Regions from separate parts of the Pseudomonas sp. GW821-FHT12A04 genome, predicted to be linked through region 1. Evidence: predicted binding sites of a transcription regulator. Region 1 holds the regulator's gene; each other region holds the start of a gene.
The links. The regulator sigma-54, encoded in region 1, starts transcription at its own class of promoters, with help from an activator protein. The targets are predictions, from matches to a motif close to ANTGGCATNNANNTTGCTNT.

Region 1 (10,174 bases):
CGCTGCTGCCTTTGACAGTCATGCCTACACTGGTACGGTCGCCCGACTCGTCTTTGGCCGGCTCAACGGTGATGCCCTGGTTGTTGTACTCCAGCAAGGCATTGCCATAGAACTGGAACAGCCCCTTCTTGAAATTTTCTTCGAAGGTCTTCATCTGTGCAGGCGTAGCTTTACGCGAGTACTTGACCGTCATGATGCTCTTGGAAATACCCTCGGCATCCACGACCGGCCCGACGATGGTGTTCAGTGCCGCATAAAAGTCTTGCGGATCCTGCTTGTACTTCTCTTTGTTTGCCGCCAGGTCCGCGAGCATACGGTTGGTTGTGTCCTGCACCAGATCGTGCGCCGAAGTCGCCGCTACGGCGTGGGACACCAACGGAAACACCGCGAGCATTACCAACAGGCCACGTCGCAAGATAGAGATCATTTAACAGTTCCTCATTTAGCTTCTTTGCTAACGGTATTGAGCAGGAATTTACCGATCAGGTCTTCGAGCACCAGCGATGACTGCGTGTCATGGATGGTTCCACCATCCTTGAGCAGGGTGTCTTCCCCGCCCACGCTGATACCGATGTACTTCTCGCCCAACAGGCCAGCAGTCAGGATAGATGCAGTGGAGTCCGCCGGCAGATTATCGATGCGTTTTTCCAGCTGCATGGTCACCCGACCGGTGAAACTGTCGCGATCCAGATCGATGGCCGTGACCTTGCCGATGGTCACACCGGCCATGGTCACCTTTGCTCTGACCGTCAAACCGGCGATATTGTCGAAGTAGGCGTAAAGTTTATACGTGTCGGTGCTCGGAGTCGGGGACAGGCCACTGACCCGCAACGCCAACAAGAGCAAAGCCAGGATGCCAGCCAGCAAGAAAAGGCCGACACCGATTTCCAGGGTGCGGTTTTGCATCAGAAATCTCCAAACATCAAGGCGGTCAGAATAAAGTCCAGGCCGAGTACTGCCAACGAGGCATATACAACGGTCTTGGTAGTGGCACGACTGATCCCCTCGGAAGTGGGTTCGCAGTCATAGCCTTGGAATACGGCGATCCAGGTCACGACAAAGGCAAAGACGATACTTTTGATGATCCCGTTGAGCACATCGTCGGCGAACGTCACGCTGTTCTGCATGTTCGACCAGTAGGAGCCCTCATAGACCCCCAGCCAGTCGACCGCTACCCACGAGCCGCCCCAGATACCCACCACGCTGAAAATCATCGCCAGCACCGGCAGGGAGATGAAACCGGCCCACAGGCGTGGCGCGATGATGTACTTGAGCGGGTCGACCCCGATCATTTCCAGGCTGGACAACTGCTCGGTGGACTTCATGTTGCCGATTTCGGCGGTCAACGCCGAACCTGCGCGCCCGGCGAACAGCAAGGCGGTCACTACCGGCCCCAGTTCACGCAGCAGCGTCAGCGCCACCATCTGCCCGACAGCCTGCTCCGAACCATAGCTGGAAAGAATGTTGAAGCCCTGCAGCGCCAGCACCATGCCGATGAACACCCCGGAGACCACGATGATCACCAGGGACATCACGCCCACCGAATGCAACTGCTTGACCAGCAGCCCGAAGCCGCCACCGATACCGCCCCGGCCGAGCAAGGCATGGAACAGGAACAGGCTCGAACGCCCGAACACCGCCAGCACATCGATGCCGGCCTGGCCGAAGCGGCGAACGCGCTCCATCAATGAAATTCTGCGCATCAGCGCTTCCCCAGAAGATCTGCGCGGTAATCCGTCGCTGGAAAGTGGTACGGAACCGGGCCATCGGGTTCGCCGGTCATGAACTGACGAATGCGCGGTTCATCCGAATTCATCAACTCGTCAGGCGTCCCCTGCCCCAACACCTGCCCATCGCCCACCACATAAATGTAGTCGGCAATGCTCGCGGTCTCGGCCAGGTCGTGGGATACCACGATGCTGGTGATGCCCAGCGCATCGTTGAGCAACCGGATGAGGCGCACCAGAACGCCCATTGCGATGGGGTCCTGGCCGACAAAGGGCTCGTCGTACATGAGGATCTGCGGGTCGAGCGCAATCGCCCGGGCCAGCGCAACACGGCGTTTCATGCCGCCGGAAAGCTCGTCGGGCATCAGTTCGATAGCACCGCGCAAGCCCACGGCCTGCAATTTGAGCAGGACAATGTCGCGGATCATTTCATCCGGCAGCTGGGTATGAACACGCAACGGAAAAGCGACGTTCTCGAAGACATCGAGGTCGGTAAACAGTGCGCCGCTCTGAAACAGCACGCCCATGTGCTTGCGCGCGTCGAACAGGTCGCTGCGCGACAGTTTTGGCAGGTTCTGACCGTTGACCCAGACTTCGCCCTTGGTGGGCCGCAACTGGGCGCCCATCAGACGCAAGAGCGTGGTCTTGCCACACCCGGAAGGCCCCATGATGCCGGTGACCTTGCCGCGCGGGATACGGATATCGACATTATTGAAAATGCTGCGCGCACCGCGCTTGAAGGACAGTCCCTTCAGCTCGACCGCGTAGGCTTTATCGGCACTCATCTAAACTCCTTGCGATGCAGCCTCTCACTCGGACGCCTGGCTTTCTGACAAAAGCACATACCTCCCGGGCAGGCCGAACTGGCGGCGAACTATATCACTGCAACGGCTGCGCGCCCAAGGCCAAAGCCAGGTCATGTTCAGCCGCATGACAGGTTGAAGGCCCCGTTTAGAAGGTTTCCGGCAACAAGGATGGCAATGCGCGACGAACTAGCGTGAGGGATTCGATCATAACCGTTATAATCGCCGCCTTTTCATCAGGCTATACGATTTCTGACATGAGCCAATCCAGCGACCTGATTCAATCAGCACAACGCACCATCCGCCTCGAGGTAGAAGCCGTGCAAGGCCTGCTACCCCATATCGACGCAGATTTCGTACGCGCTTGCGAGATGATTCTGGCCAGCAAAGGCCGCGTGGTCGTGGTCGGCATGGGCAAGTCGGGACACATCGGCAACAAGATTGCCGCGACCTTGGCCAGCACCGGCACCACGGCGTTTTTTGTGCACCCGGCTGAAGCCAGCCACGGTGACATGGGCATGATTACCCGCGACGACATCATTCTGGCGCTCTCGAATTCCGGCTCCACCAATGAAATCGTGACCCTGCTGCCACTGATCAAGCGCCTGGGCATTCAGTTGATCAGCGTGACCGGCAAGCCTGACTCGCCGCTAGCCAAGGCCGCCGAGGTCAACCTGAATGTTCACGTCGAGCACGAAGCCTGTCCGTTGAACCTGGCCCCCACCTCGTCGACCACCGCCGCCCTGGTCATGGGCGATGCCTTGGCAGTCGCGCTGCTGGAAGCCCGTGGCTTTACCGCCGAAGACTTCGCCTTTTCCCATCCCGGCGGCGCCCTGGGCCGACGCCTGCTGCTGAAAGTGGAAAATGTCATGCACGCCGGGCAAGAGTTACCGCAAGTACAGCGCGGCACCCTGCTGAAGGACGCGCTAATGGAAATGACCCGCAAAGGCCTGGGCATGACCGTGATCCTGGAGGCCGACGGAAAGCTGGCCGGGATCTTTACTGACGGTGACTTGCGTCGCACGCTGGACCGTAGCATCGACATCCATAGCGCTACCATCGAACAGGTCATGACAGCACACGGCAAGACTGCCCGCGCCGAGATGCTCGCCGCCGAAGCGCTGAAAATCATGGAAGACCATAAAATCAACGCGCTGGTCGTAGTCGACAGTGAAGACCGCCCGGTCGGCGCCTTGAACATGCACGACTTGCTGCGTGCAGGAGTAATGTAATGAGTGCGGACCTGCTGCAACGCGGCAAACAGATCAAGCTGGCGGTGTTCGATGTCGATGGCGTCCTGACCGATGGGCGCCTGTACTTCCTCGAAGACGGCAGCGAGTTCAAGACGTTCAACACCCTCGACGGCCAGGGCATCAAGATGCTGATGGCCGCCGGCGTGCAGACCGCCATCATCAGTGGCCGCAAGACCCCGGTGGTCGAGCGGCGGGCCAAAAACCTCGGTATCCCGCACCTCTATCAGGGTCGCGAGGATAAACTGGTGGTACTCGACGAACTGCTGGCCCAACTCAACCTGAGCTATGAACAGGTGGCCTACCTCGGCGACGACCTGCCGGACCTGCCGGTGATTCGCCGCGTCGGCCTGGGCATGGCGGTGGCCAATGCCGCCAGCTTCGTGCGTGAACACGCCCACGGCATCACCCTCGCCCGTGGCGGCGAAGGTGCCGCTCGCGAATTCTGCGAATTGATCCTGCGCGCCCAGGACCGCCTCGACGCGGCCAATGCGGCGTACCTGTGAGCCCACTATGCTGAGCAAAAAATTTCGCAACACCCTGATGTTCAGTTGCATCGCGGCGATATTCGCTGCGGTTGGCTACTGGAACATCAGCCCGGAACGTTTCCTCGACAAGCCGGTAACGCCGGTCGATGAAAGCGCGATCGACTATTACGCCATCAACGCCCACAGCGTGCAGTACCTGCCCGACGGCAAGCTGCAATATGATCTGGTGTCCGACAAGGTCGAGCACGTGAAAGCGACCGAGGTGACATTGCTGACCAACCCCGACCTGAATGTGTTCCGCGGCACTGAATTCCCGTGGCACGTCCAGAGCCTGCGCGGCGAGGTCAACCCTGATGGCACACAGGTCGAACTGATCGATGACGTGCGCATCACGCGCTTCGACGAGAAAAACCGTAGAACCCTGATCACCAGCACCCGCATGACCGTGTTCCCGCAGCAGCAATATGCGCAGACCGAGCAAGACGTTAGAATCGACGGCGCTGGCGGTGTATCGACTGGCAAGGGAATGAAAGCGTATTTGAAAGAAAGCAGGATACACCTGCTATCGAACGTAAGAGGACAGTATGAGGCTCGTTAAAACCCTCCCGATTTTGCTCAGTCTGGGCGCAGCACTGGGAAGCGTGAGCGCCTGGGCTCTGCCGGAAGACCAACAGCAGCCTATCCGTATTCAGGCCGACGATGCCCAGCTGGACGACAAGCAAGGTATTGCTACCTATAAGGGTGACGTGATCATCACCCAAGGCTCGATGAAGGTGACAGGCAACACCGTTACCATCACCCGCACCCCGGCTGGCGACATTGACGTAGTGACCTCGGTGGGCAACCTGGCGTACTTCGAGCAATTGCAAACGGCTGGCGATACCAAGCCTGTCCAGGGTTGGGGCGTGACGATCCAGTATCACGCTTCGCAAAATCGCGTCGTACTGATCGACAAGGCCAAAGTTGTCGACAAGGACAACAACGTCACCCAAGGTGAGAAAATTGTCTACGACACGGACAAGAAACTCGCCAGCGCCGGTCGCGCCACAGGCAGCAAAGTCACCGAGGCGCGTCCGCGTATCGACATGGTGATCCAGCCGAAGAAGAAAACCGACGAGAAAAAGGCCCAGTAATGGCAACTCTGAAAGCTCAGCATCTGGCCAAGAGCTACAAGAGCCGCCAGGTCGTGCGTGACGTCAGCCTGTCCATCGACAGCGGCCAGATCGTCGGCCTGCTTGGCCCGAACGGCGCCGGCAAGACCACCTGCTTCTACATGATCGTCGGCCTGGTGCAAGCCGATCAGGGCCGTGTCCTGATCGATGACCTGGACGTCAGCCACCAACCGATGCACGGCCGCGCAAAGGCCGGTATCGGCTACTTGCCGCAGGAAGCATCGATCTTCCGCAAACTGTCGGTGGCCGACAACATCATGGCCATCCTCGAGACCCGCAAGGAACTCGACAAGGCCGGTCGTCGCAAGGAGCTGGAAAGCCTGCTGCAGGAATTCCACATCAGCCACATCCGCGACAACCTGGGCATGAGCCTGTCCGGTGGTGAGCGCCGTCGCGTGGAAATCGCCCGCGCCCTGGCCACCAACCCGAAATTCATCCTCCTCGACGAGCCCTTCGCCGGCGTGGACCCGATTTCGGTCGGCGACATCAAGCAGATCATTCACCACCTCAAGGCCAAGGGCATTGGCGTGCTGATCACGGACCACAACGTTCGTGAAACCCTGGATATCTGTGAAACCGCCTATATCGTCAATGACGGCCAACTGATTGCCGAAGGCGACGCAGAGACCATCCTGGCCAACGACCTGGTCAAGGAAGTGTATCTGGGCCATGAGTTCCGCCTGTAAGCGCTGAGCCGTGCCCAGGCAGCTTGCCCGGGCACCTGACCAGCCACTCACCAGCGCTTCCGTGCCGACAAGCGTGGTCAGCCCTCGACAAGGGCAGCGCTGCAACACAGCTTTATAGTTTTTTATTGTTACAGCGCTCTAGGCAAACCCTTTAGTTTCAGGCATATAATTTGCTTAAGTTTGGCGCCCCGGCGCCCTGTAGTGGATGGCGCATGTGCGCCGGCGAATAAGGTGTTAAGCCCCTGCCATGAAACCATCGCTAGTCTTGAGAATGGGCCAGCAGCTGACGATGACACCGCAGCTGCAACAGGCCATCCGCCTGCTCCAATTGTCAACCCTGGACCTGCAACAGGAAATCCAGGAGGCCCTGGAGTCCAATCCGATGCTCGAACGCCAGGAAGAAGGCGACGACTTCGACAATTCCGACCCCCTGGCCGACAACGCCGAACAAAAGCCCAACACCGACATCCAGGAGCCCTCCTACCAGGAAAGCGCCCCGACGGTTGATAACCTCGATGAGGGTGACTGGAACGAGCGTATCCCCAACGAACTCCCCGTCGACACCGCGTGGGAAGACGTTTACCAGACCAGCGCCAGCAGCCTGCCCAGCAATGATGATGACGAGTGGGACTTCACCACCCGCACCTCGGCCGGCGAAAGCCTGCAGAGCCACTTGCTGTGGCAACTGAACCTGGCCCCGATGTCCGACACCGATCGCCTGATCGCCGTGACCCTGATCGACTGCATCAACAATCAGGGCTACCTGGACGAAACCCTCGAGGAAATCCTCGAAGCGTTCGACCCGGAACTGGACATCGAACTGGACGAAATCGAAGCCGTCCTGCACCGCATCCAGCAATTCGAGCCCGCCGGCATCGGCGCCCGCAACCTGGGCGAATGCCTGCTGCTGCAATTGCGCCAGCTGCCTGCCAAGACCCCTTGGCTGGCCGAGGCCAAGCGCCTGGTCACCGATTACATCGACCTGCTTGGCAGCCGCGACTACAGCCAGTTGATGCGTCGCATGAAGCTCAAGGAAGATGAGCTGCGCCAGGTCATCGAGCTGGTCCAGAGCCTCAACCCGCGCCCGGGCTCGCAGATCGAGTCCACCGAAGCCGAGTACGTCGTTCCTGACGTCATCGTGCGCAAGGACAACGAGCGCTGGCTGGTGGAGCTCAATCAGGAGTCGGTGCCACGGCTGCGGGTCAATGCCCAGTACGCCGGTTTCGTGCGCCGCGCCGACACCAGCGCCGACAATACCTTCATGCGCAATCAGTTGCAGGAGGCCCGCTGGTTCATCAAGAGCCTGCAAAGCCGCAATGAAACCCTGATGAAGGTTGCCACCCAGATCGTCGAGCATCAGCGCGGCTTTCTGGAGTACGGCGACGAAGCCATGAAGCCGCTGGTCCTGCATGACATCGCCGAAGCGGTCGGCATGCATGAATCGACGATTTCACGGGTGACCACCCAGAAGTTCATGCACACCCCCCGGGGCATTTATGAACTGAAGTACTTTTTTTCCAGTCACGTAAGCACCTCCGAAGGCGGCGAATGCTCGTCCACGGCGATCCGGGCGATCATCAAAAAACTGGTTGCAGCGGAAAATCAGAAAAAGCCGTTGAGTGACAGCAAGATCGCTGGTTTACTGGAGGCACAAGGCATTCAGGTGGCTCGCCGCACCGTCGCCAAGTACCGCGAATCCCTCGGGATCGCGCCTTCGAGCGAACGCAAGCGGTTGATGTAGGGCCACGCCACAGCGTTCCAGTGGTAGATCATCTGATCTGCCGCTTTATGCACTGGCAACGAAGGAGAAGCTGTATGCAAGTCAACATCAGTGGACACCAACTGGAAGTGACCGAACCTCTTCGCACCTACATCGGCGAAAAACTCGAACGATTGGAGCGACATTTCGACAAGATCACTAATGTGCAGGTCACGATGACCGTCGAAAAACTGAAGCAGAAAATCGAAGCCACGCTGCATATTCCCGGGAATGAAGTGGTCGCCAACGCGGAACATACCGATATGTATGCCGCGATCGACGCACTCACCGACAAGCTGGATAAACAACTCAAAAAGCATAAGGAAAAGACCCAGAGCCTCCTCCAGGGCGCAACCGGTCGTTAACACTCCCAACCCATGATCCGACTTGAAAGTATCCTGACCCCCGGCCGTTCCCTGGTGAACGTGCCGGGAGGCAGTAAAAAGAAAGCCCTCGAACAAATTGCCAATCTTATCGCCCGCGAAGTGCCGGCCCTGGAGATGCAAGATGTCTTCGAGGCGCTGATCGCCCGTGAAAAACTCGGCTCCACCGGGTTTGGCAATGGCATCGCTATTCCACATTGCCGTCTCAAGGGCTGTGTTTCGCCCATCAGTGCATTGATGCACCTGGACGCCCCTATCGATTTCGACGCCATCGACGGCGCGCCGGTTGACCTGCTGTTCGTGCTGTTGGTCCCGGAAGCCGCCACCGATGCGCACCTTGAGCTGCTGCGACAGATCGCCAGCATGCTCGACCGCAAGGAAGTTCGCGAAAAGCTGCGTAGTGCTACAAGCAACGAAGCCCTGTATCAGGTTGTCCTTGACGAGCAAAACGGTCAGTAATCATGCGCTTGATCATCGTCAGTGGCCGTTCCGGCTCAGGTAAAAGTACCGCCCTCGACGTTCTTGAGGACAGCGGCTACTACTGCATCGACAACCTGCCAGCCGGTCTGCTGCCGGAGCTGGCCGAACGCGCCCTGGTTCATACCGAGATGTTGCAGCCGCTGGTCGCCGTTTCCATTGACGCGCGCAACCTGCCCAGCCACCTGTCACGCTTCCCCGACCTGCTCGAGGAAGTCCGTGCCCGCCACATCCAGTGCGATGTGCTGTACCTGGACGCCGACGAAGAAACCCTGCTCAAGCGTTTCTCGGAAACCCGCCGACGTCACCCCCTGACCAACGCCAACCGCTCGCTGGCCGAAGCCATCAGCGTCGAGAGCGTCCTGCTCGGGCCGATTGCCGACCTCGCCGATCTCAAGATCAACACTACCAGCCTGAACCTGTATCAACTGCGCGATGCCATCAAACTGCGTCTGTTGAATCAGCCGGAGCCGGGGACTGCGTTCCTGGTGGAATCCTTCGGCTTCAAGCGCGGCATGCCGGTGGACGCCGACCTGGTGTTCGATGTGCGCTGCCTGCCCAACCCTTACTGGAAACCGGAGTTGCGCGAACAGTCCGGGCTCGATCAACCGGTTGCCGAATACCTGGCGGCTCAGCCGGATGTCGAAGAGATGTTCCAGGACATTTCCACATACCTGCTAAAGTGGCTGCCTCGCTTTGCCGCCAGCAACCGCGCCTACGTCACCATTGCCATTGGCTGCACTGGCGGACATCACCGTTCCGTCTACCTGACCGAGCGTCTGGGGCAAACGCTGCAACAATCCCTGAAGAACGTCCAGGTCCGCCACCGCGACCTCAGCTAAAGGATTCACATCGCGATGCCTGCTCTGGAAATCGAAATCATCAATAAACTGGGTCTGCACGCTCGCGCTTCTGCAAAATTCGTTGGGGTAGCAGGTCAGTTCCCGTGCCAGATCAGGGCCGGACGTACACCACAGTCCATGGTCGATGGCAAAAGCATCATGGCGATGATGATGCTGGCCGCCGGCAAAGGCACCACGATCCACTTGAGTACAGAAGGCGAGCAGGAACAGGAAGCGCTGGATGCTCTGGTGGCGTTGATCAACAACTTCTTCGACGAAGGCGAGTAATACAACCACAAAAGCCCCTCACCACAAATCAAGCGAGGGCTGTATCCATCACCATCATCAAACAAAACCCCATCAGCAGCCCGAGGCTGGCAAGCTTGTCATGACCATTGCGGCGCGACTCGGGAATGACTTCGTGGGTCACCACCAGCAGCATCGCCCCCGCCGCCAGCGCCAATCCCAAAGGCAGCAGCAGTTCAGCCAGGCTCACCAGCCACGCGCATAGCAGTGCGAACACCGGTTCTACCAAACCTGACGCCGCACCGATCAGGAACGCCTTGCCCCGGGACATCCCTGCCCCG
Region 2 (10,174 bases), on a different contig from region 1:
GGCCGGTGGCTTGCGCTCCATTGCCTGCGTTGGCGCAGGCGCCGGTGCGTCCAGTGGAAGTCGAGGCCGAGTCGGCCGGGGCGCTGGGCGATGATCTGCGTCGCCGTGAATTCCAGATGATCATCGATACCCTGCGCGCCGAGCGCGGTCGTCGCAAAGAGGCGGCCGAGCGCCTGGGTATCAGCCCGCGGACCCTGCGCTACAAGCTGGCGCAAATGCGCGATGCCGGTATGGATGTGGAAGCCTATCTGTTCGCCACCTGATCCTGTTCCTGTAGGAGCGAGCTCTGCTCGCGATGGTCGTTAACGATAATGCGGGGCGTCAGGATAAACGCGGCGTTCTTCAGTTCATCGCGAGCAAGCTCGCTCCTGCAGCGGCTAGCGGCGATGAGAAGGGCTTTTGTGAAACAAGGCCATGGAGCTGGCACCCTTGTTGCTAACACCTCATGACCCGCCGAGTGAGTGTCAAAAAATTGCGGGTCGTCAAAGAGAGAAACCATGAGCCAAGGTATTGAATTCAATCGGTTGATGCTGGATATGCGCGCCATGCAAATGGATGCCATGTCTGCGCCGAAATCGACTGCCGTTCCTGAAGTGTCGGGCAGCAGCTTTTCCGACATGCTCGGTCAGGCCGTCAATAAAGTGAACGACACCCAACAGGCTTCCACGCAGTTGGCCAGTGCGTTCGAAATCGGCAAAAGCGGCGTCGATCTTACAGACGTGATGATCTCATCGCAGAAAGCCAGCGTGTCCTTCCAGGCATTGACCCAGGTACGCAACAAACTGGTTCAGGCCTACCAAGACATCATGCAGATGCCGGTTTAAAGGACGAGATTGAGTCATGGCAGAAGCAGTCGCCGATAACGTTCCGGCCAAGGCCACTCCAATAGACGGCAAACCGCCGCTGTTCGGGTTGTCCTTCCTGGAAAACCTCTCCGAGATGACCATGTTGCGTCAGGTGGGCCTGTTGGTCGGCCTGGCGGCGAGCGTGGCGATTGGTTTTGCCGTGGTGTTGTGGTCCCAGCAACCGGACTACCGGCCTCTGTACGGCAGCCTTGCCGGCATGGACGCCAAGCAGGTCATGGATACCCTGGCCTCCGCCGATATCCCGTACACCGTCGAACCCAATTCCGGTGCCTTGCTGGTCAAGGCCGATGACCTGTCCCGAGCGCGGCTCAAGCTCGCGGCCGCTGGTGTCACTCCCAGCGACGGCAACATCGGTTTTGAAATCCTCGACAAGGAGCAGGGGCTTGGCACCAGTCAGTTCATGGAAGCGACCCGCTACCGTCGCGGCCTCGAAGGCGAACTGGCCCGCACCATTTCCAGCCTGAACAACGTCAAGGGCGCCCGCGTACACCTGGCGATCCCGAAAAGTTCGGTGTTCGTGCGCGACGAACGCAAGCCAAGCGCTTCTGTTCTGGTTGAACTCTATTCCGGTCGCTCCCTCGAGCCTGGCCAGGTCGTGGCTATTATCAATCTGGTAGCGACCAGCGTTCCCGAGCTCAGCAAGTCGCAGATCACCGTGGTCGACCAGAAGGGCAACCTGCTCTCCGATCAGGCGGAAAACTCCGAACTGACCATGGCTGGCAAGCAGTTCGACTACAGCCGTCGCATGGAAAGCATGCTCACTCAGCGCGTGCACAACATCCTGCAGCCGGTGCTGGGCAACGACCGTTACAAGGCCGAAGTCTCGGCCGACGTGGATTTCAGTGCGGTCGAATCGACTTCCGAGCAATTCAACCCGGATCAACCGGCGTTGCGCAGCGAGCAGTCGGTCAACGAACAACGTACCGCCAGCAATGGCCCGCAAGGCGTGCCGGGTGCCTTGAGCAACCAGCCTCCAGCGCCGGCCTCCGCGCCGCAAACCACCGGCGGCACTCCGGGTGCAGCCGGCATGGTGCAGCCGGGCCAACCGCTGGTTGATGCCAATGGCCAGCAAATCATGGACCCGGCCACCGGTCAGCCGATGCTCGCTCCGTACCCGGCGGACAAGCGTCAACAATCGACCAAGAACTTCGAACTCGACCGATCCATCAGCCACACCAAGCAGCAGCAGGGCCGGTTGAATCGCCTGTCGGTGTCGGTGGTGGTCGATGATCAGGTCAAGATCAATCCGGCCAACGGCGAAACCACCCGTGCGCCATGGAGCGCCGATGAATTGGCGCGCTTCACTCGCCTGGTTCAGGACGCGGTCGGCTTCGATGCCAGCCGTGGTGACAGCGTCAGCGTGATCAACATGCCGTTCTCCGCCGAGCGCGGTGAAGCGATTGCCGAAATTCCGTTCTACTCCCAGCCGTGGTTCTGGGACATCGTCAAGCAAGTGCTGGGTGTGCTGTTCATTCTGGTGCTGGTATTCGGTGTGCTGCGTCCGGTGCTCAACAATATTACCGGTGGTGGCAAGGGCAAGCAGTTGGCCGGTATCGGCAGCGACGTCGAGTTGGGTGGCATGGGCGGTCTGGATGGCGAACTGGCCAACGACCGTGTCAGCCTCGGTGGCCCGACCAGCATCCTGTTGCCGAGCCTGAGCGAAGGCTATGACGCTCAGTTGAACGCAATCAAGAGTCTGGTGGCAGAAGACCCGGGTCGTGTGGCCCAGGTCGTGAAAGAGTGGATTAACGCAGATGAGTGATAACCGAGCCGTTGCCGCCAAACTGTCCAAGGTCGACAAAGCCGCAATCCTGTTGCTGTCCCTGGGGTCCACCGACGCTGCCCAGGTGCTGCGCCACATGGGCCCCAAAGAGGTTCAGCGCGTGGGTGTGGCCATGGCCCAGATGGGTAATGTGCACCGCGAGCAGGTCGAACAGGTGATGAGCGAGTTCGTCGATATCGTCGGCGACCAGACCAGCCTGGGCGTCGGCTCCGACGACTATGTGCGCAAGATGCTCACCCAGGCTCTTGGCGAAGACAAGGCCAACGGCCTGATCGACCGCATCCTGCTCGGTGGCAACACCAGCGGCCTCGACAGCCTGAAGTGGATGGAGCCGCGCGCCGTCGCCGACGTGATCCGTTACGAGCACCCGCAGATCCAGGCGATCGTGGTGGCGTATCTCGATCCGGACCAGGCCGGTGAAGTGCTCGGCAACTTCGACCACAAGGTGCGGCTCGACATCATCCTGCGGGTCTCTTCGCTGAACACCGTACAGCCAGCGGCCCTGAAAGAGCTCAACCAGATTCTCGAGAAGCAGTTCTCCGGCAACTCGAATGCCTCGCGCACTACCCTGGGTGGCATCAAACGCGCGGCGGACATCATGAACTTCCTCGACAGCTCGATCGAAGGCCAGCTCATGGACTCGATCCGCGAAGTCGACGAAGACCTGTCCGGTCAGATCGAAGACCTCATGTTCGTGTTCAACAACCTGGCCGATGTCGACGACCGCGGGATTCAGGCGCTGCTGCGCGAGGTGTCCTCCGATGTGCTGGTGCTGGCCCTCAAGGGGTCGGACGAAGGCGTCAAGGAGAAGATCTTCAAGAACATGTCCAAGCGTGCCGCCGAACTGTTGCGCGACGACCTGGAAGCCAAGGGCCCGGTGCGCGTCAGCGACGTGGAAACCGCGCAGAAGGAAATCCTCACCATCGCCCGCCGTATGGCCGAAGCCGGGGAAATCGTTCTCGGCGGCAAGGGCGGCGAGCAAATGATCTAACACCATGGTCAAGAATGATGATGCACCCACTGACCTGATCCGGGCCAGGGATGTCAGTGGTTTCGATACCTGGGCGCTGCCCAGTTTCGACCCGCCGGAACCCGAGCCGGAACCTGAGCCTGAACCCGAACCGCCGGAAATGGAGGAAGTGCCGCTGGAGGAAGTCCAGCCACTGACCCTTGAAGAGCTCGAAAGCATTCGCCAGGAAGCCTATAACGAAGGCTTCGCGGTGGGTGAGAAGGAAGGTTTCCACAGCACCACGCTCAAGGTCCGTCAGGAAGCCGAAATGGCCCTGACCGCCAAGATTGCGGCGTTGGAGCAACTGATGACGCACCTGTTCGAGCCCATTGCCGAACAGGACACCGAGATTGAAAAGTCCCTGGTCGACCTCGTGCAGCACATCACCAGACAGGTGATCCAGCGCGAGCTGGCCATCGACTCGACGCAGATCGAACACGTCATGCGCGAGGCGCTCAAGCTCTTGCCGCTGGGCGTGGGCAATGTGCGGCTGTACATCAATCCGCAGGATTTCGAACAGGTCAAAGCCCTGCGCGAACGTCATGAAGAAACCTGGCGCATCGTCGAGGACGAAGCGCTGTTGCCTGGCGGTTGCCGGGTCGAGACAGAACACAGCCGCATCGACGCCACGGTCGAAACCCGTGTCGCGCGGGTGATGGACAAGCTGTTCGATCAGTTGCACGAGCAGGCCTTGCACCCGGCCGCGCCGGACCTGAGCCTGGAACTGCCGATCGAAAACAAGCCTGCGGTCGCACCGGCTCAGGATGTTCCCGATGCGCCTTGAACGCACCAGTTTCGCCAAGCGCCTGCGCAGCTATGCCGAGGCCACGGGACTGGAGGGCGCACCGATCCTCGAAGGCCGCTTGCTGCGCATGGTCGGCCTGACCCTTGAAGCCGAAGGCCTGCGCGCCGCCATGGGCAGTCGCTGCATGGTCATCAACGACGACAGCTATCACCCGATGCAGGTCGAAGCCGAGGTGATGGGCTTCTCCGGCAGTAAAGTTTTCCTGATGCCAGTCGGCAGTGTCGCCGGCATCGCGCCCGGTGCCCGAGTGGTGCCCTTGGCCGATACCGGTCGCCTGCCCATGGGCATGAGCATGCTCGGGCGGGTGCTGGATGGCGCCGGTCGTGCGCTGGACGGCAAGGGGGGGATGAAGGCCGAAGACTGGGTGCCAATGGACGGCCCGACCATCAACCCGCTCAAGCGCGAACCGATCAGCGAACCGCTGGACGTGGGCATCCGTTGCATCAATGGCATGCTGACGGTCGGCCGCGGCCAGCGGCTCGGCCTGTTCGCCGGTACCGGTGTCGGTAAATCCGTGCTGTTGGGGATGATGACGCGCTTTACCGAGGCCGACATTATCGTCGTCGGGCTGATCGGTGAGCGGGGGCGTGAAGTTAAAGAATTCATCGAGCACATCCTCGGTGAAGAAGGGCTCAAGCGTTCGGTAGTGGTGGCGTCCCCGGCGGACGATGCGCCGCTGATGCGACTGCGCGCCGCCATGTACTGCACGCGCATCGCCGAATATTTCCGCGACAAGGGCAAGAACGTCCTGTTACTCATGGATTCGCTGACCCGTTTCGCCCAGGCCCAGCGGGAAATCGCCTTGGCCATCGGCGAGCCGCCGGCGACCAAAGGCTATCCGCCGTCGGTATTCGCCAAGCTGCCGAAGCTGGTGGAGCGGGCCGGTAATGCCGAGAAGGGCGGTGGTTCGATCACCGCGTTCTACACCGTGCTGTCCGAAGGCGATGACCAGCAGGACCCGATTGCCGACTCGGCGCGGGGCGTGCTCGACGGGCACATCGTGCTGTCCCGGCGACTGGCCGAGGAAGGGCATTACCCGGCCATTGATATCGAGGCATCCATCAGCCGGGTGATGCCGGCGGTGGTGTCGCCGGAGCACATGATGCGAGCACAGTATTTCAAGCAATTGTGGTCGCGCTATCAGCAGAGTCGCGACCTGATCAGCGTCGGCGCCTACGTCGCTGGCGGCGACCGCGAGACCGACCTGGCGATTTCCTTGCAGCCGCAGCTGGTCAAATACCTGCGCCAGGGGCTCAACGACAGCATCAGCCTGGGCGAAAGCGAAGCTTACCTCGCGTCGATCTTCGCGCCCGCGGCGGGCGGCTAACCGGCCATGGCCCAGACTCGGGCAGGGCGCCTGGCCCCCGTGGTGGAAATGGCCGAAAAGGCCGAGATAACCGCAGTCCAGCGCCTGGGGCACTTTCAGGGGCAAGTGCGTTTGGCCGAAAGCAAACTCGCCGACCTCGAAGCCTTCCGTCTCGACTATCAGGAACAATGGATCGTGCGCGGCAGCGGCGGCGTCTCGGGCCAATGGTTGCTGGGCTATCAGGGCTTTCTCGCGCAACTGGGCACGGCCATCGACCAGCAGCGGCAAAGCCTGGCCTGGCATCAGAACAACCTGAACAAGGCCCGGGAAACCTGGCAGCAGGCGTTTGCCCGGGTCGAGGGTTTGCGCAAGCTGGTTCAGCGCTATGCCGATGAGGCGCGGGCGCTTGAAGACCGGCGCGAACAGAAACTGTTGGATGAATTGTCCCAGCGCCTGCCACGGCAGAATCACCCGTAGGAGCGAGCTCGCTCGCGATAAACCCGAGAGCGCACCGGGCTGTCAGGTGTACAGCGATACTATTGACGACCATCGTCACCACAACCTACCGCCTTGCTCCAACCTCTACCAAATGCTAAACCTTGTGCAAGCGGGTTTACCAATGACAAGGAAGCCATGAAATGTCAGTCGTTACAGAACTCTCTCCGGATGGGCAAAAACTGACGATATCGGTCAAGGGACGATTCGATTTCGCCAAGCATCAGGAGTTTCGTCAGTCCTACGAAAATAAAGAGATATCGGCGGTTGTGGTCGACCTGAAAGACGCCACTTACCTCGACAGCTCGGCGCTGGGCATGCTGCTTTTGCTGCGTGATCACGCCGGTGGCGACGACTCCGATGTCCGCGTCGTCAACAGCAGTACCGACGTGCGCAAGATCCTCGCCATCTCCAACTTCGACAAGCTGTTCGACATCAGTTGATTGCCATGCAGCCACTGGAGCCGCTGACGATCCTGATCGCCGAGGACAGCGCCGCCGATCGCCTGCTGTTGTCGAGCATTCTGCGCCGCCAGGGGCACGAAGTGCTGACGGCGGCCAACGGTGCCGAAGCGGTCGAGGTGTTTCGCCAGCAATCACCGCACCTGGTGTTGATGGATGCGCTGATGCCGGTGATGGACGGTTTCGAGGCGGCCCGGCAGATCAAGGCTCTGGCCGGGGAAACCCTGGTGCCGATCATCTTCCTCACGTCGTTGTCCGAAAGCGAAGCCCTGGCCCGTTGCCTGGAAGTCGGCGGTGACGACTTTCTGGCCAAGCCCTACAACCAGGTGATTCTCGCTGCCAAGATCAAGGCGATGGATCGCTTGCGGCGCTTGCAGGACACCGTGCTGCAACAGCGTGACCAGATCGCCCGGCACCACGACTACCTGCTCAACGAACAGCGTGTGGCCAAGGCCGTTTTCGACAAGGTGGCGCACTCCGGCTGCCTGAATGCCGCTCCGAATATCCGTTATCTGCAATCGCCCTATGCGCTGTTCAACGGCGACCTGTTGCTGGCCGCGTTCACCCCGGCTGGAGACATGCACGTGCTGCTGGGCGATTTCACCGGCCACGGTTTGCCAGCGGCAGTGGGTGCGATGCCCTTGGCCGAGGTCTTCTACGGCATGACCGCCAAGGGCTATGGCCTGGCGGAAATCCTGCGCGAGATGAATGCCAAGCTCAAGCGCATCCTGCCGGTGGACATGTTCTGCTGTGCCACGTTGCTGTGCCTGAGTTTTCAGCGTCGTTCGGTGGAAGTCTGGAATGGCGGCATGCCGGACGGTTACCTGCATCGCGTTGCCAGTGGCGAGCGAACGCCTCTGCCGGCGCGGAACCTGCCTTTGGGTGTGCTGAGCCCGGAATCCTTCGATGAGCGTACCGACGTGTATCCCATGGCCCTCGGGGATCGGGTGTTTCTGCTGTCCGATGGGGTGATCGATACCTGCGACGCCAATGATCAACTGTTTGGCGCGCAGCGATTGCAGCAGGTGTTTGCCGCCAATCGGCATCCGAATGCGCTGTTCGAAGAGATCGAGCAGGCGCTGCGTCATTTCGGCGGTGAAGCGCGTGACGATGTCAGTATGGTCGAAGTCAGCCTGCTGGAGTCGACGCAAATCACTCCGCCGGCGTTGGTCTACTCCGACAGCGGCCAGTCCTGCCCGCTGGACTGGTCGGTAAGTTTCGAGTTTCGCGCCGCCACGCTCAAGCGCTTCAATCCGTTACCCTATCTGTTGCAGTTGTTGCTTGAGGTCCATGGTCTTCGGGCTCAGAGCGGTGCGCTCTACAGCGTGCTGGCGGAGCTCTACTCCAATGCGCTGGAGCATGGCGTGCTGGGGCTGGATTCGAGTCTCAAGCGCGATGCCTCGGGTTTTGCGCGATATTATCAAGAGCGCAATGCCCGGCTGGACGAGCTGCTGGATGGTTATGTACGGTTGCATTTGCAGGTGACGCCAACGGACGATGGCGGTTGCCTGACCATTCACATCGAAGACAGCGGCAAGGGTTTCGATGTCGAGCGGGTGATCGCAAGACCTTTGGAAGACGTCCGCCTGTCGGGGCGTGGGGTCAGTCTGATCCGCCAGTTGGGGCGTAATGCCCGCTGGACCGACAATGGTCGAAGTGCACGCGTGGAGTTTATCTGGGAGGCTCTGGCATAATCCGCGCATTCTTGATCAAGGAGTGAGCAAGTGGACGACACACATGTGGATCGCGACGTGCTGAGCGCATTGCAGGAAGTGATGGAAGAGGGCTATCCGGATCTGCTGGTTGTCTTTCTTGCAGACTCCGAAGAGCGCCTGAAAGTCTTGAGAACAGCCGACAGTGCCGCACGGCTCGTTGAAACCGCCCATAGCTTCAAGGGCAGCAGCAGCAATATGGGCGCCTTCCGGCTGACAGAGCTCTGCCGTCAACTTGAACAGCAGGCCAAAGATTTGCCATGGGCCGCCGTTCAGGAGTTGGTCGGCGAAATCGACCGCGAATTCGCCGATATCCGGCCTCTGTACGAAGCTGAACGACAGCGTTGCCCGGCGAAAATCTGAGCACACGCTGCATTTGGTCCTCTTCGAGTGAAACTGGCTCGACTTTTGCACTTAACTCATCCAACTGTACTTACGAGCCCCGTGCAGCGGAGACCGTTTCATGCCCGTTACTCCCGATATTCTGTTTCAGGCCTCCAGGCAGGCCAAGACTCAAGCTGGCTCCGCCAATCCTCCGGCGCAGACCTCTGAGCCCGGGGGCAAGGCCGCAAGCTTCGCTGATGTCTACGCCGATCAGGCGCAAAGCAAGCCCACTGCGTTGGCGGATGCGTCGCTCAAGCCGGGTCGCGACAAAACCTGCGATGTTGCCGGAACCAAAGACGCTGGTGACGACAAGTCTGCCGCCGAGGAACCGGTGGTTGCCGATGGCGGCAAATCCTTGCCTGCCGAGAGCTCGGTGCAGGCTGGCGACAAGGTCGCTGGCGATGATGCGTCAGATGCCGACCCGGCTCCGGTCGTTGACGCCGCACTGCTGGATCCGGCGCTTGATCCTACATTGCAATCCATCGTATCGGCACCGGTAGCCCCCGCCGTGGTCGACACCGTGCAACCTGTCGTTGATGCGCCGGTTGCCGCTACGGCTACGGCTGTACTCGCTCCAGCGCTGGCCACTGCCGAGGGCGATTTCGATCCCTCGACCGATCCGCTCGACGCATTGCCGGCGGTGCGCCTGGCGATGGAGCAGGGCGGTCACGTATCGGCTTCCAGCCAGGCACAACCCAAGGCTGCACCGACACAGGCGCAAGCCCAGGCTGACGCAGAGCTGACGCCAGAGCAAAATTTTGCCGCCGGCATGGCGACCCTGTTGGATGTTAAGGGTGACAAGAGCGACACCAGCCCGGGTGAAGACAAGGCTTTCAGCGGCTTGATCGATGACGGCCTGAAGGATCTCAAGTCCGCCAGCAGCGACACCCGTGTCGATGATTTCGCCAACCGTCTGGCAGCGCTGACCCAGGCGGCCACACCGAAGACAGCCAATGCCTTGCCGGTGAACCAGCCGATCGCCATGCACCAGAGCGGGTGGACCGAAGAGGTGGTGAACCGGGTCATGTACCTGTCCAGCGCCAATCTCAAGGCGGCGGACATCCAGTTGCAGCCCGCTGAGCTCGGGCGTCTGGACATTCGGGTGAACATGGTTCCCGATCAACAGACCCAGGTCACGTTCATGAGTGCGCATCCGGGCGTCCGTGAGGCGCTGGATGGGCAGGTCCATCGCTTGCGCGACATGTTCGCGCAGCAGGGCATGGGGCAGGTCGATGTCAACGTTTCGGACCAGTCCCGTGGTTCGCAGCAGGGGCAGGAACAAGCCCGGCAAGGTCAGAGCGGGCGGACCAGTGCCAGCGGCGGTCGCCTCGATTCAATGGATGATGACATCAC
Region 3 (10,174 bases), on a different contig from region 1:
CTTCGGCTTCGACTTTGGCTTCAGCAGCAGGTGCGGCTTCGCCGGAAGGCTGGCGTTCGACGCTGTTGAGGGGCGGCAAGTCGACCGGTTGGGCGCTGATGCCATCAGGCGGTTGATTGCTGTACGCGGTGGCGCCGTTGGCGTCCGTGTACTTGTAGATCTGCGCCGTGGCGGGCAGAACAACCAGCAGCAGGATGAAGAGAAAACCACGACCCATGGAATCGACCGGAAACGAAAGCGTTGGGTTGCAGCATAGGCCAGGCTGGGTGGTTATCCCAAGCTACGACACATTCGGGCATGGTTTGCGAAGGAGGTCCGGCAACCCAGATCCCCTGTGGGAGCGGGCTTGCTCGCGAAGGCGCCAGTACATTCAAGATCAATGTGTCAGACAGATTGCTTTCGCGAGCAAGCCCGCTCCCACAGGGTACTTTGTCGGCCATTGAATCGTGGGCAATAAAAAAGGCCTCCCGAAGGAGGCCTCTTTTTGTCACGCCGCGTGCCGCGGCGCTACCGGATCAGCAGCTGTAGTACAGCTCGTATTCCAGTGGGTGTACGAAGGTACGTACCTTGATTTCTTCTTCGCTTTTCAGGGCGATGTAAGCGTCGATGAAGTCGTCGCTGAAAACGCCGCCTTTGGTCAGGAACGCACGACCTTTGTCCAGCTCTTCCAGGGCTTCTTTCAGGCTGCCGCAAACTTGTGGGATCTCTTTGGCCTCTTCAGGCGGCAGGTCGTACAGGTTTTTGTCAGCGGCGTCGCCAGGGTGGATCTTGTTCTGGATGCCGTCCAGGCCAGCCATCAACAGTGCGGCGAAGCACAGGTACGGGTTGGCAGCCGGATCCGGGAAGCGTGCTTCGATACGGCGGGCTTTCGGGCTCGACACGTAAGGAATACGGATCGAAGCGGAACGGTTGCGAGCCGAGTAGGCCAGCATCACTGGAGCTTCGAAGCCTGGAACCAGACGCTTGTAGGAGTTGGTCGCCGGGTTGGTGAAGCCGTTCAGGGCCTTACCGTGCTTGATGATGCCGCCGATGAAGTACAGGGCGGTGTCGGACAGGCCGGCATAGCCTTCGCCAGCGAAGGTGTTCTTGCCATCTTTCCAGATGGACATGTGTACGTGCATACCCGAGCCGTTGTCGCCGTACAGAGGCTTAGGCATGAAGGTCGCGGTGCGGCCGTAGGCATCGGCAACGTTGTGCACGACGTACTTCAGGGTTTGGGTTTCGTCGGCTTTCTTCACCAGGGTGTTGAACTTGACGCCGATTTCGTTCTGGCCGGCAGTCGCCACTTCGTGGTGGTGAACTTCGACGGTCAGGCCCATTTCTTCCAGTGCGTTGCACATGGAGGTACGGATTTCGTGGTCGTGGTCGAACGGCGGAACCGGGAAATAGCCGCCTTTGACGCCTGGACGGTGGCCTTTGTTGCCGCCTTCGATGTCCTGGTCGGACATCCACGAACCTTGTTCAGAGTAGATCTTGAACATGGAACCGGAAATGTCGGACTTGAACTTCACCTGGTCAAAGATGAAGAACTCTGGCTCAGGACCTGCGTATACGGTGTCACCGATAGCGGTGGCTTTCAGGTGCTCTTCGGCGCGCTTGGCGATCGCACGTGGGTCGCGGTCGTAGCCTTGCATGCTCGAAGGCTCGATGATGTCGCAGACCAGGATCAGGGTCGGTTCTTCGGTGAACGGATCCAGAACAGCGGTGGAGTCGTCCGGCATCAGGATCATGTCGGAGGCTTCGATGCCTTTCCAGCCGGCGATGGAGGAGCCGTCGAACATTTTGCCGACTTCGAAGAAGTCGTCATCCAGCGCATCGCGAGCCGGCATGGTCACGTGGTGCTGAGTGCCTTTGGTGTCCGTGAAGCGCAGATCAATCCACTTGACGTCATGATCTTTGATGAGTTGAACCGACTTCGACATAGTGTCCTCCGGGTGTATTAGGGCTGGTAGTGGATGCCCTTAAATGTTTGTGATGCCGGCGCGAATACTCTGCCAAGGCAACCTGCCTCACAAGGGAGCAAATTGCATGCCAGTGCCCCAGCATGGATTTTTTGCCCCAAAATCACGCTTGAGAGGGCGTTTTGCCCTTTAAAGCAGAAAAGCTCGCCCTGTAATGTGGCGCTATATCCAATAAGTGACCTGTTTTGGTGCATGCAAAACCTTCTGCACATTAACTGGTTAAACCTTGAGCAATTTCCGCTATAATCCGCGCCCCCCTTTTTCGGCAGGCCATGCGCGCGCTGTTTCCATGAAATTAATCGTAAAAGTCTTCCCCGAGATCACCATCAAGAGTCGACCTGTCCGGACGAAATTTATCCGCCAGTTGGCCAAAAACATCCGCGCCGTGCTCCGTGATCTGGACCCGGCCGTGGTGGTGAACGGCGTGTGGGACAATCTCGAGCTGGAAACCCGTGTTACCGACCCGAAAGCCTTGAAAGAGATGGGTGAGCGCCTGACCTGCATGCCGGGCATCGCGCACTTTCTGCAGATCGACGAGTACCCGCTGGGCGACTTCGACGACATCACCGAAAAGTGCAGGCAGCACTACGGCGATGCGCTGGCCGGGAAAATTTTCTCGGTGCGCTGCAAGCGTGCGGGCAAGCACACGTTCAGCTCGATGGACGTCGAAAAATACGTCGGCAGCAAGCTGCGTCGCGAGTGCGGCGCAGCCGGGATCGACCTGAAAGCGCCGGAAATCGAAGTCAGGATCGAGGTTCGCGACCAACGGTTGTTCGTGATCCACAGCCAGCACAACGGCATCGGCGGATATCCGCTGGGCGCGCTGGAGCAGACCCTGGTGCTGATGTCCGGTGGCTTCGACTCCACCGTGGCGGCCTACCAGATCATGCGCCGCGGCCTGATGGCGCATTTCTGCTTCTTCAATCTGGGCGGACGTGCCCACGAACTGGGCGTCATGGAAGTCGCGCATTTCATCTGGAAGAAGTACGGCAGCTCCCAGCGCGTGCTATTTGTCAGTGTGCCGTTCGAAGAAGTGCTGGGCGAAATTCTCGGCAAAGTCGATAACAGTCATATGGGCGTAGTATTGAAGCGTATGATGTTGCGCGCTTCCTCCCAAATTGCCGATCGACTGCACATCGACGCACTGGTCACCGGTGAGGCGATCTCCCAGGTGTCGAGCCAGACGCTGCCGAACCTGTCAGTGATCGACTGCGTGACCGAAAAGCTGGTACTGCGCCCGCTGATCGCCAGTCACAAGCAGGACATTATCGACACGGCAATCGAAATCGGCACCGCCGATTTCGCCCGGCACATGCCGGAATACTGCGGCGTCATCTCGGTCAATCCGAAGACCGCGGCCAAGCGCTATCGCGTCGAGCATGAAGAGAAAGAATTCGATATGGCGGTACTCGAGCGTGCGCTCGAAAACGCCAAGCTGGTGCCGATCGATCGCGTGATCGATGAACTGGGCCAGGACTTGCAGATTGAAGAAGTCAGCGAAGCGCTGGCCGGTCAGATCGTCATCGACATCCGTCACCCGGATGCCGCTGAAGACGACCCGCTGGACCTCGCTGGCATCGAGGTACAAACGATGCCGTTTTATGCAGTGAACGCTCGTTTCAAGGAACTGGACCCTACTCGCCAGTACCTGCTGTATTGCGACAAAGGCGTGATGAGTCGCCTGCATGCCCACCATTTGCTCAGTGAGGGGCATGCCAATGTGCGCGTTTATCGACCGAGCTAAGTGCCCGGGGCTGTTTGCCTGTGGCCTGCGTCACCGGCCCCCCGATGCCACCGTCAAGCTGTAACGGCTTTCACGGACGCTACTGTTAATCGCTGCCAAGACTTGTCAGCACACCGAATCCTCTGATCGAGATACACAAGTGATCGAAAATCTACGCAACATCGCCATCATTGCCCACGTTGACCATGGTAAGACCACCCTGGTAGACAAACTCCTGCGTCAATCCGGCACCCTGGAGCGCAACGAGCTCAACGACGAGCGCGTGATGGACTCCAACGACCAGGAGAAAGAGCGCGGTATTACCATTCTGGCGAAAAACACCGCCATCAACTGGAACGGCTACCACATCAACATCGTGGACACCCCGGGCCACGCCGACTTCGGCGGCGAAGTTGAACGCGTAATGTCGATGGTCGACTCCGTTCTGCTGCTGGTTGACGCTCAAGACGGCCCTATGCCGCAAACCCGTTTCGTGACCAAGAAGGCTTTCGAAGCCGGCCTGCGTCCGATCGTGTGCATCAACAAGGTTGACCGTCCAGGCGCGCGTCCGGACTGGGTTCTGGACCAGATCTTCGACCTGTTCGACAACCTGGGTGCCACCGAAGAACAGCTGGACTTCAAAGTCGTCTACGCCTCGGCCCTGAACGGTATTGCCGGTCTGGACCACACCGAAATGGCTGAAGACATGACCCCGCTGTACCAGTCGATCGTCGACAACGTACCGGCGCCGGCTGTTGACCGTGAAGGTCCGTTCCAGATGCAGATCTCCGCACTGGACTACAACAGCTTCCTGGGTGTTATCGGTGTTGGCCGTATCGCTCGTGGTCGCGTCAAGCCGAACACCCCGGTTGTGGCTATCGGTGCCGACGGCAAGAAGCGTAACGGTCGTATCCTGAAGCTGATGGGTCACCACGGTCTGCACCGCATCGACGTTGAAGAAGCTGCAGCAGGCGATATCGTGTGCATCAGCGGTATGGACTCGCTGTTCATCTCCGACACCCTGTGCCACCCGGACACGGTCGAAGCGATGAAGCCGCTGACCGTCGACGAGCCAACCGTTTCCATGACCTTCCAGGTAAACGACTCGCCATTCTGCGGTAAAGAAGGCAAGTTCGTGACTTCCCGTAACATCAAGGAACGTCTGGACAAAGAGCTGCTGTACAACGTTGCACTGCGCGTTGAAGAAGGCGACTCGGCTGACAAGTTCAAGGTTTCCGGCCGTGGCGAACTGCACCTCTCGGTACTGATCGAAACCATGCGTCGCGAAGGCTTCGAAATGGCTGTAGGCCGTCCGGAAGTGATCATCCGTCTGGTTGACGGCGTGAAGCACGAACCGTTCGAAAACGTCACCATCGACCTTCCGGAAGAATCCCAGGGCAAGGTGATGGAAGAGATGGGCCTGCGTAAGGGCGACCTGACCAACATGGTGCCGGATGGCAAGGGCCGTGTACGTCTGGAATACAACATCCCTGCTCGCGGTCTGATCGGTTTCCGTAACCAGTTCCTGACCCTGACCAACGGTGCTGGCATCCTGACCTCGATCTTCGACCGTTACGACGTGATGAAGTCCGGCGACATGTCCGGCCGTCAGAACGGCGTTCTGGTTTCGGTTGAAACCGGCAAGGCACTGACCTACTCCCTGGAAACCCTGCAGGCGCGTGGCAAGCTGTTCGTAGAACACGGTCAGGAAATCTACAACGGTCAGATCGTTGGTCTGAACAGCCGTGACAACGACCTGGGCGTTAACCCTACCAAGGGCAAGAAGCTCGACAACATGCGTGCTTCGGGTAAAGACGAAACCATCGCTCTGGTTCCACCTGTTCGCTTCACCCTGGAACAGGCTCTGGAATTCATCCAGGACGACGAGCTGTGTGAAGTAACTCCTAAGTCCATCCGTCTTCGCAAGAAGATCCTGGACGAAAGCGAGCGTACCCGCGCTGCCAAGAAAGCCAAGGCATAAGATTTAGCCCTGGCTGAACAAAAACGCCCCCGGTCGAGAGACCGGGGGCGTTTTTGTTTGTCTGGGATTTATGCGGTGTTTGTTCGGGCCTCATCGCGAGCAAGCTCGCTCCCACAGTGTTCGAGGTGAACCACAAATTGTGTGAACACCACAGAACCCCTGTGGGAGCGAGCTTGCTCGCGAGGGCGGCCGATCAGCCGCCACGGGTTTCAGGAAATATCAGAACCGCTCAATCGACCGCGAATTCCGCTCGCGCTCCACTTCTTTTGGCTTGTACGCGCAATACCCCGGCCGCGGGCCGATTTTCGGGTGATTGCGGCAAGTATCCGGGCGCTTATCATAAATAGTGCACAGACGGCTCTTACGATCCAGGTACAGGCAATCGTTGTTGCTCATGCGCTGGAGGGTAAAGATCCCTGACTTCTGATTGAAGCGTTCGACCAAGCCTTCCTTTTGCAGGCGCTTGGCGATGTTCTTCGGCGGATCACCCAGCTCGAATTCATCGACCACGCCGATGCGGATCAGATCCTTGATCTTGACCTCGACGGGCAGGGTGCAGCAGCTGGACATGCACGAGCCGCACATCGGGGCAGAGTACTTGGCCCAGGTATCGAGGCGGTCGATCTCTGCGGCAGCGATCAGGTTCGGCTTCATCATCGTTTGTTACCAGCGTGTGCATCAGGGCGCGCGATCATACCGGGACTGGTGGATTTTTGAACAACCTTTCGCCAGATTTTTTCACGGCCGGCCAATAAACCGCTAATCCGGCACGGCCCCTGCATTGAATCAGGTACACGACAATGTATTGCCGACCCGATTCGCACTTACAGGAAATACTGCCGAACCAGAGCCTCTACCGCCTGTCAGACCGTCTAGGCTCAGACAACTCCAAGCTCGCTCGAGGTCCTATCGATGACTCAAGAACCACTTGTTCGCGAAGCAGAGGTGGCCGCATTCCGCGACGCCGTCTTGACCAAACTCACTTATGCAGTGGGTAAAGACCCGGATCACGCCTTCGACCACGACTGGTTCGAAGCCATTGCCCTGGCCGCGCGGGACCACATGGTCGAGCACTGGATGGACCATACGCGGCAGATCTACCGCAAAGGTCAGAAGCGCGTCTATTACCTCTCCCTGGAATTTCTCATCGGTCGGCTGTTGTTCGACAGCCTGAGCAATCTCGGCCTGCTCGACGTGGCCCGCGAAGCCCTGACCGAACTCGGCGTCGACCTTGAGCGCATCCGCATGCTGGAGCCCGATGCGGCACTGGGCAACGGCGGCCTCGGGCGTCTGGCGGCGTGTTTCCTGGAAAGCATGTCGACCCTCGGCATCGCCGGTCATGGCTACGGCATCCGCTATGAGCACGGGTTGTTCCGCCAGGCGATTGTCGATGGCTGGCAGCAGGAGCAGACCGAACACTGGCTGGATTTCGGCAACCCGTGGGAGTTCGAGCGGCCGGAAGTGGCTTACACCATCGGTTTCGGCGGCGGTGTCGAGACCCTGACCGACGACACCGGCAAATCCCGACAAGTCTGGTCCCCGGCGGAAACCGTGCGGGCGATTGCCTACGACACGCCGGTGGTCGGCTGGCGTGGGGCGAGCGTCAACACGCTGCGCCTGTGGCGTGCCCGGGCCATGGAAGATCTGCACCTGGAGCGTTTCAACGCCGGTGACCACCTGGGCGCCGTGGCCGAAGTGGCCAGGGCCGAAAGCATCTCCCGGGTGCTGTACCCGGCGGACAGCACCGAGGCCGGCCAGGAGTTGCGCCTGCGCCAGGAGTACTTCTTCGTCGCCGCGTCATTGCAGGATTTGCTGCGCCGCCATCGCAACATGCACACCTCGGTGCTGACCCTGGGCGATCACGCCTCTATCCAGCTCAACGACACTCATCCCTCGATTGCCGTGGCTGAACTGATGCGGCAACTGGTCGACGTGTATGACGTGGCGTGGGATGCCGCGTGGCAGGTCACCGTCGATACGCTGTCCTACACCAACCACACATTGCTGCCCGAAGCGCTGGAAACCTGGCCGGTCGGCTTGATGGAACGCATGTTGCCGCGGCACATGCAGATCATTTACCTGATCAACGCCCACCACATCGACTCCCTGCGGGCCAAAGGCATTCACGACTTCGACGTACTGCGCGCGGTGTCGCTGATCGAGGAAGACAACGGTCGCCGGGTGCGCATGGGCAACCTGGCGTTTCTCGGGTCCCACAGCATCAACGGTGTGTCCGGGCTACATACGCAGCTGATGCGTCAAACGGTGTTCTCCGAACTGCACAAGCTCTACCCGGAGCGGATCAACAACAAAACCAACGGCATCACCTTCCGCCGCTGGTTGTATCAGGCCAACCCCGAGCTGACCTCGATGCTGGTCGATGCCCTTGGCCCCGAGGTGCTGGACAACCCGGAAGAGCGTTTGCTCGCCCTTGAACCGTTCGCCGAGAAAAGTGCATTCCGCAAGGCGTTTGCCGAGCAACGCCTGCACAGCAAGAAAGCCCTGGCGTACCTGATTCATGAGCGACTGGGCGTGGCGGTCAACCCGGCGGCGATGTTCGACGTGCAGGTCAAGCGAATCCACGAGTACAAACGCCAGTTGCTCAACCTGATGCACACCGTGGCGTTGTACCAGGCGATTCGCGCGGAGCCTGAAATCGACTGGGTGCCACGGGTGAAAATCTTCGCCGGCAAGGCAGCCGCGAGCTATCACCAGGCCAAACTGATCATCAAGCTGACCAACGACATCGCCCGGGTGGTGAACAACGACCCGACCGTGCGCGGCTTGCTCAAAGTGGTGTTCCTGCCCAACTACAACGTCAGCCTGGCGGAGAGCATCATTCCGGCGGCGGATTTGTCCGAGCAGATCTCCACCGCCGGGTTCGAAGCCTCTGGCACCAGCAACATGAAATTCGGCCTGAACGGCGCGCTGACTATCGGCACCCTGGATGGGGCCAACGTGGAAATGAGCGAGCGCATCGGCACCGAGCACATGTTTATCTTTGGTCTCAGCGCGCAGCAGGTGGAGGCGCGCAAACAGAATCATGAGTTCAGCGCGGTGCCGGATATCGCCGCGTCCCATCGTCTGAACGATGTGCTGCAAGCGATTCGTGGTGGGGTGTTCTCGCCGGACGATCCGTCCCGTTACGCCGGATTGATCGATTCGCTGGTGGACTACGACCGCTTCCTGGTCTGCGCCGATTTCGATTCCTACTGGCACGCCCAGATGCGCGTCGAAGCCCATTGGCACGATTCGAAGGAGTGGTGGCGCTCGGCGGTGTTGAACACGGGGCGGATGGGCTGGTTCTCGTCGGACCGGACCATTCGCGAGTACGCCACGGAAATCTGGAAGGCACTGGAGTAGTTTTCAGCCAGAACTGCGAGCAAGGCCCGGTTGTTGACGGGCTGGGTCGATATACTAGGCGCTGGATTACCGGGCGGTAGGGTTGATCAGATTCTGAACACACCACAATCCCTTGTGGGAGCGAGCTTGCTCGCGATTGCGCACTGACATTCAACATTAATGCTGAATGTTATGGCCTCATCGCGAGCAAGCTCGCTCCTACAGGGGGTTGTGGTGTTTTCGCACTAGACTGATCAGACGCTGTACCGCTTGGACTTGCCTCATGATGGGGCCGCTTAGGGATATCGACCATGCAATGGATGTTCATGCTGATAGGGCTGGTGCTCGGCTGGATACTCGACGAGTCATTCAGCGATGCGCTGCTGGGCGCGTTATTCGGATTGGGTATCGGCCAGGCCCTTCGCATGGCTCGCATGGACTCGCAGGCAGTCGAGCAGCAGCGTTTGCTGGAACAGGCGCAGGTAGCGCTGCAGGCGGTCGAGCAACGGCTGGCGCTGCTCGAAGCATCGGGCGTCAAGGCGCCGGAAACCCGCGAGCCACTTGTCTCACCTGAAACCATCCTCGATGAAGCGCCTGCCGCAGCCCCGGAGTTGGTCTGGGAGCTGCCGCCCGAACTCGAGCCGATCGCCGCAGCGGCCACCGAAACCAACCGTTCGCAGCCCGCCGATGCCTGGAAGCCCGAGCCGATCGCTCGTCAGGCACAACCACCAGTCCCTCCGCGCGGCCCGAACCTTATCGATCGCGCCATCAGCCGTTCCCGAGCCTGGTTGTTCGGCGGCAATACCGTGTTGCGGGTCGGCGTGGTGCTGTTGTTCCTCGGCCTGGCCTTTTTGCTGCGCTATGCCACCGAAGGCGTGGTGGTGCCGGTTGAGTTGCGGTACGCAGGCGTTGCGGCGGCAGCCTTGGGGTTGCTCGGGCTGGGCTGGTGGTTGCGGGCGCGCAACAGCAGTTATGCGTTGATCCTGCAAGGGGCCGGGATCGCCGTGTTGTACCTGACGGTGTTTGCCGCGATGCGCCTGCATCCGCTGCTCGATCCCACGGCGGGGTTTGGCCTGCTGGTGGCGGTGACAGTCTGTTCGGCGATTCTCGCCATTACCCAGGACTCCCTGGGGTTGGCCGCCGCTGCCGCACTGGGCGGATTCGCCG

Region 2: a site for sigma-54 is predicted at 8,833-8,852, ahead of AC1RS8_RS21055 (flagellar hook-length control protein FliK). Genes of this name have one in related genera too.
Region 3: a site for sigma-54 is predicted at 2,017-2,036, ahead of glnA (type I glutamate--ammonia ligase). Genes of this name have one in related genera too.

Annotation. Positions count from the first base shown of each region.
Region 1 covers NZ_JBXAQZ010000004.1:197,088-207,261, forward strand. The annotation lists gene AC1RS8_RS08560 (MlaC/ttg2D family ABC transporter substrate-binding protein) at 1-427, opposite strand, end outside; gene mlaD (outer membrane lipid asymmetry maintenance protein MlaD) at 439-906, opposite strand; gene mlaE (lipid asymmetry maintenance ABC transporter permease subunit MlaE) at 906-1,703, opposite strand; gene AC1RS8_RS08575 (ATP-binding cassette domain-containing protein) at 1,703-2,512, opposite strand; gene AC1RS8_RS08580 (KpsF/GutQ family sugar-phosphate isomerase) at 2,788-3,762, shown strand; gene AC1RS8_RS08585 (KdsC family phosphatase) at 3,762-4,286, shown strand; gene lptC (LPS export ABC transporter periplasmic protein LptC) at 4,294-4,866, shown strand; gene lptA (lipopolysaccharide transport periplasmic protein LptA) at 4,853-5,401, shown strand; gene lptB (LPS export ABC transporter ATP-binding protein) at 5,401-6,126, shown strand; gene AC1RS8_RS08605 (RNA polymerase factor sigma-54) at 6,374-7,867, shown strand; gene hpf (ribosome hibernation-promoting factor, HPF/YfiA family) at 7,942-8,250, shown strand; gene ptsN (PTS IIA-like nitrogen regulatory protein PtsN) at 8,263-8,727, shown strand; gene rapZ (RNase adapter RapZ) at 8,730-9,587, shown strand; gene AC1RS8_RS08625 (HPr family phosphocarrier protein) at 9,603-9,875, shown strand; gene AC1RS8_RS08630 (ZIP family metal transporter) at 9,904-10,174, opposite strand, start outside.
Region 2 covers NZ_JBXAQZ010000013.1:167,793-177,966, forward strand. The annotation lists gene AC1RS8_RS21005 (sigma-54-dependent transcriptional regulator) at 1-263, shown strand, start outside; gene fliE (flagellar hook-basal body complex protein FliE) at 498-824, shown strand; gene fliF (flagellar basal-body MS-ring/collar protein FliF) at 841-2,628, shown strand; gene fliG (flagellar motor switch protein FliG) at 2,621-3,640, shown strand; gene fliH (flagellar assembly protein FliH) at 3,645-4,442, shown strand; gene fliI (flagellar protein export ATPase FliI) at 4,432-5,790, shown strand; gene fliJ (flagellar export protein FliJ) at 5,797-6,246, shown strand; gene AC1RS8_RS21040 (STAS domain-containing protein) at 6,408-6,707, shown strand; gene AC1RS8_RS21045 (ATP-binding SpoIIE family protein phosphatase) at 6,713-8,419, shown strand; gene AC1RS8_RS21050 (Hpt domain-containing protein) at 8,450-8,800, shown strand; gene AC1RS8_RS21055 (flagellar hook-length control protein FliK) at 8,901-10,174, shown strand, end outside.
Region 3 covers NZ_JBXAQZ010000001.1:407,030-417,203, reverse strand. The annotation lists gene AC1RS8_RS01740 (DUF4124 domain-containing protein) at 1-217, opposite strand, end outside; gene glnA (type I glutamate--ammonia ligase) at 516-1,922, opposite strand; gene thiI (tRNA uracil 4-sulfurtransferase ThiI) at 2,251-3,705, shown strand; gene typA (translational GTPase TypA) at 3,845-5,665, shown strand; gene AC1RS8_RS01720 (YkgJ family cysteine cluster protein) at 5,885-6,322, opposite strand; gene AC1RS8_RS01715 (glycogen/starch/alpha-glucan phosphorylase) at 6,578-9,028, shown strand; gene AC1RS8_RS01710 (DUF2339 domain-containing protein) at 9,319-10,174, shown strand, end outside.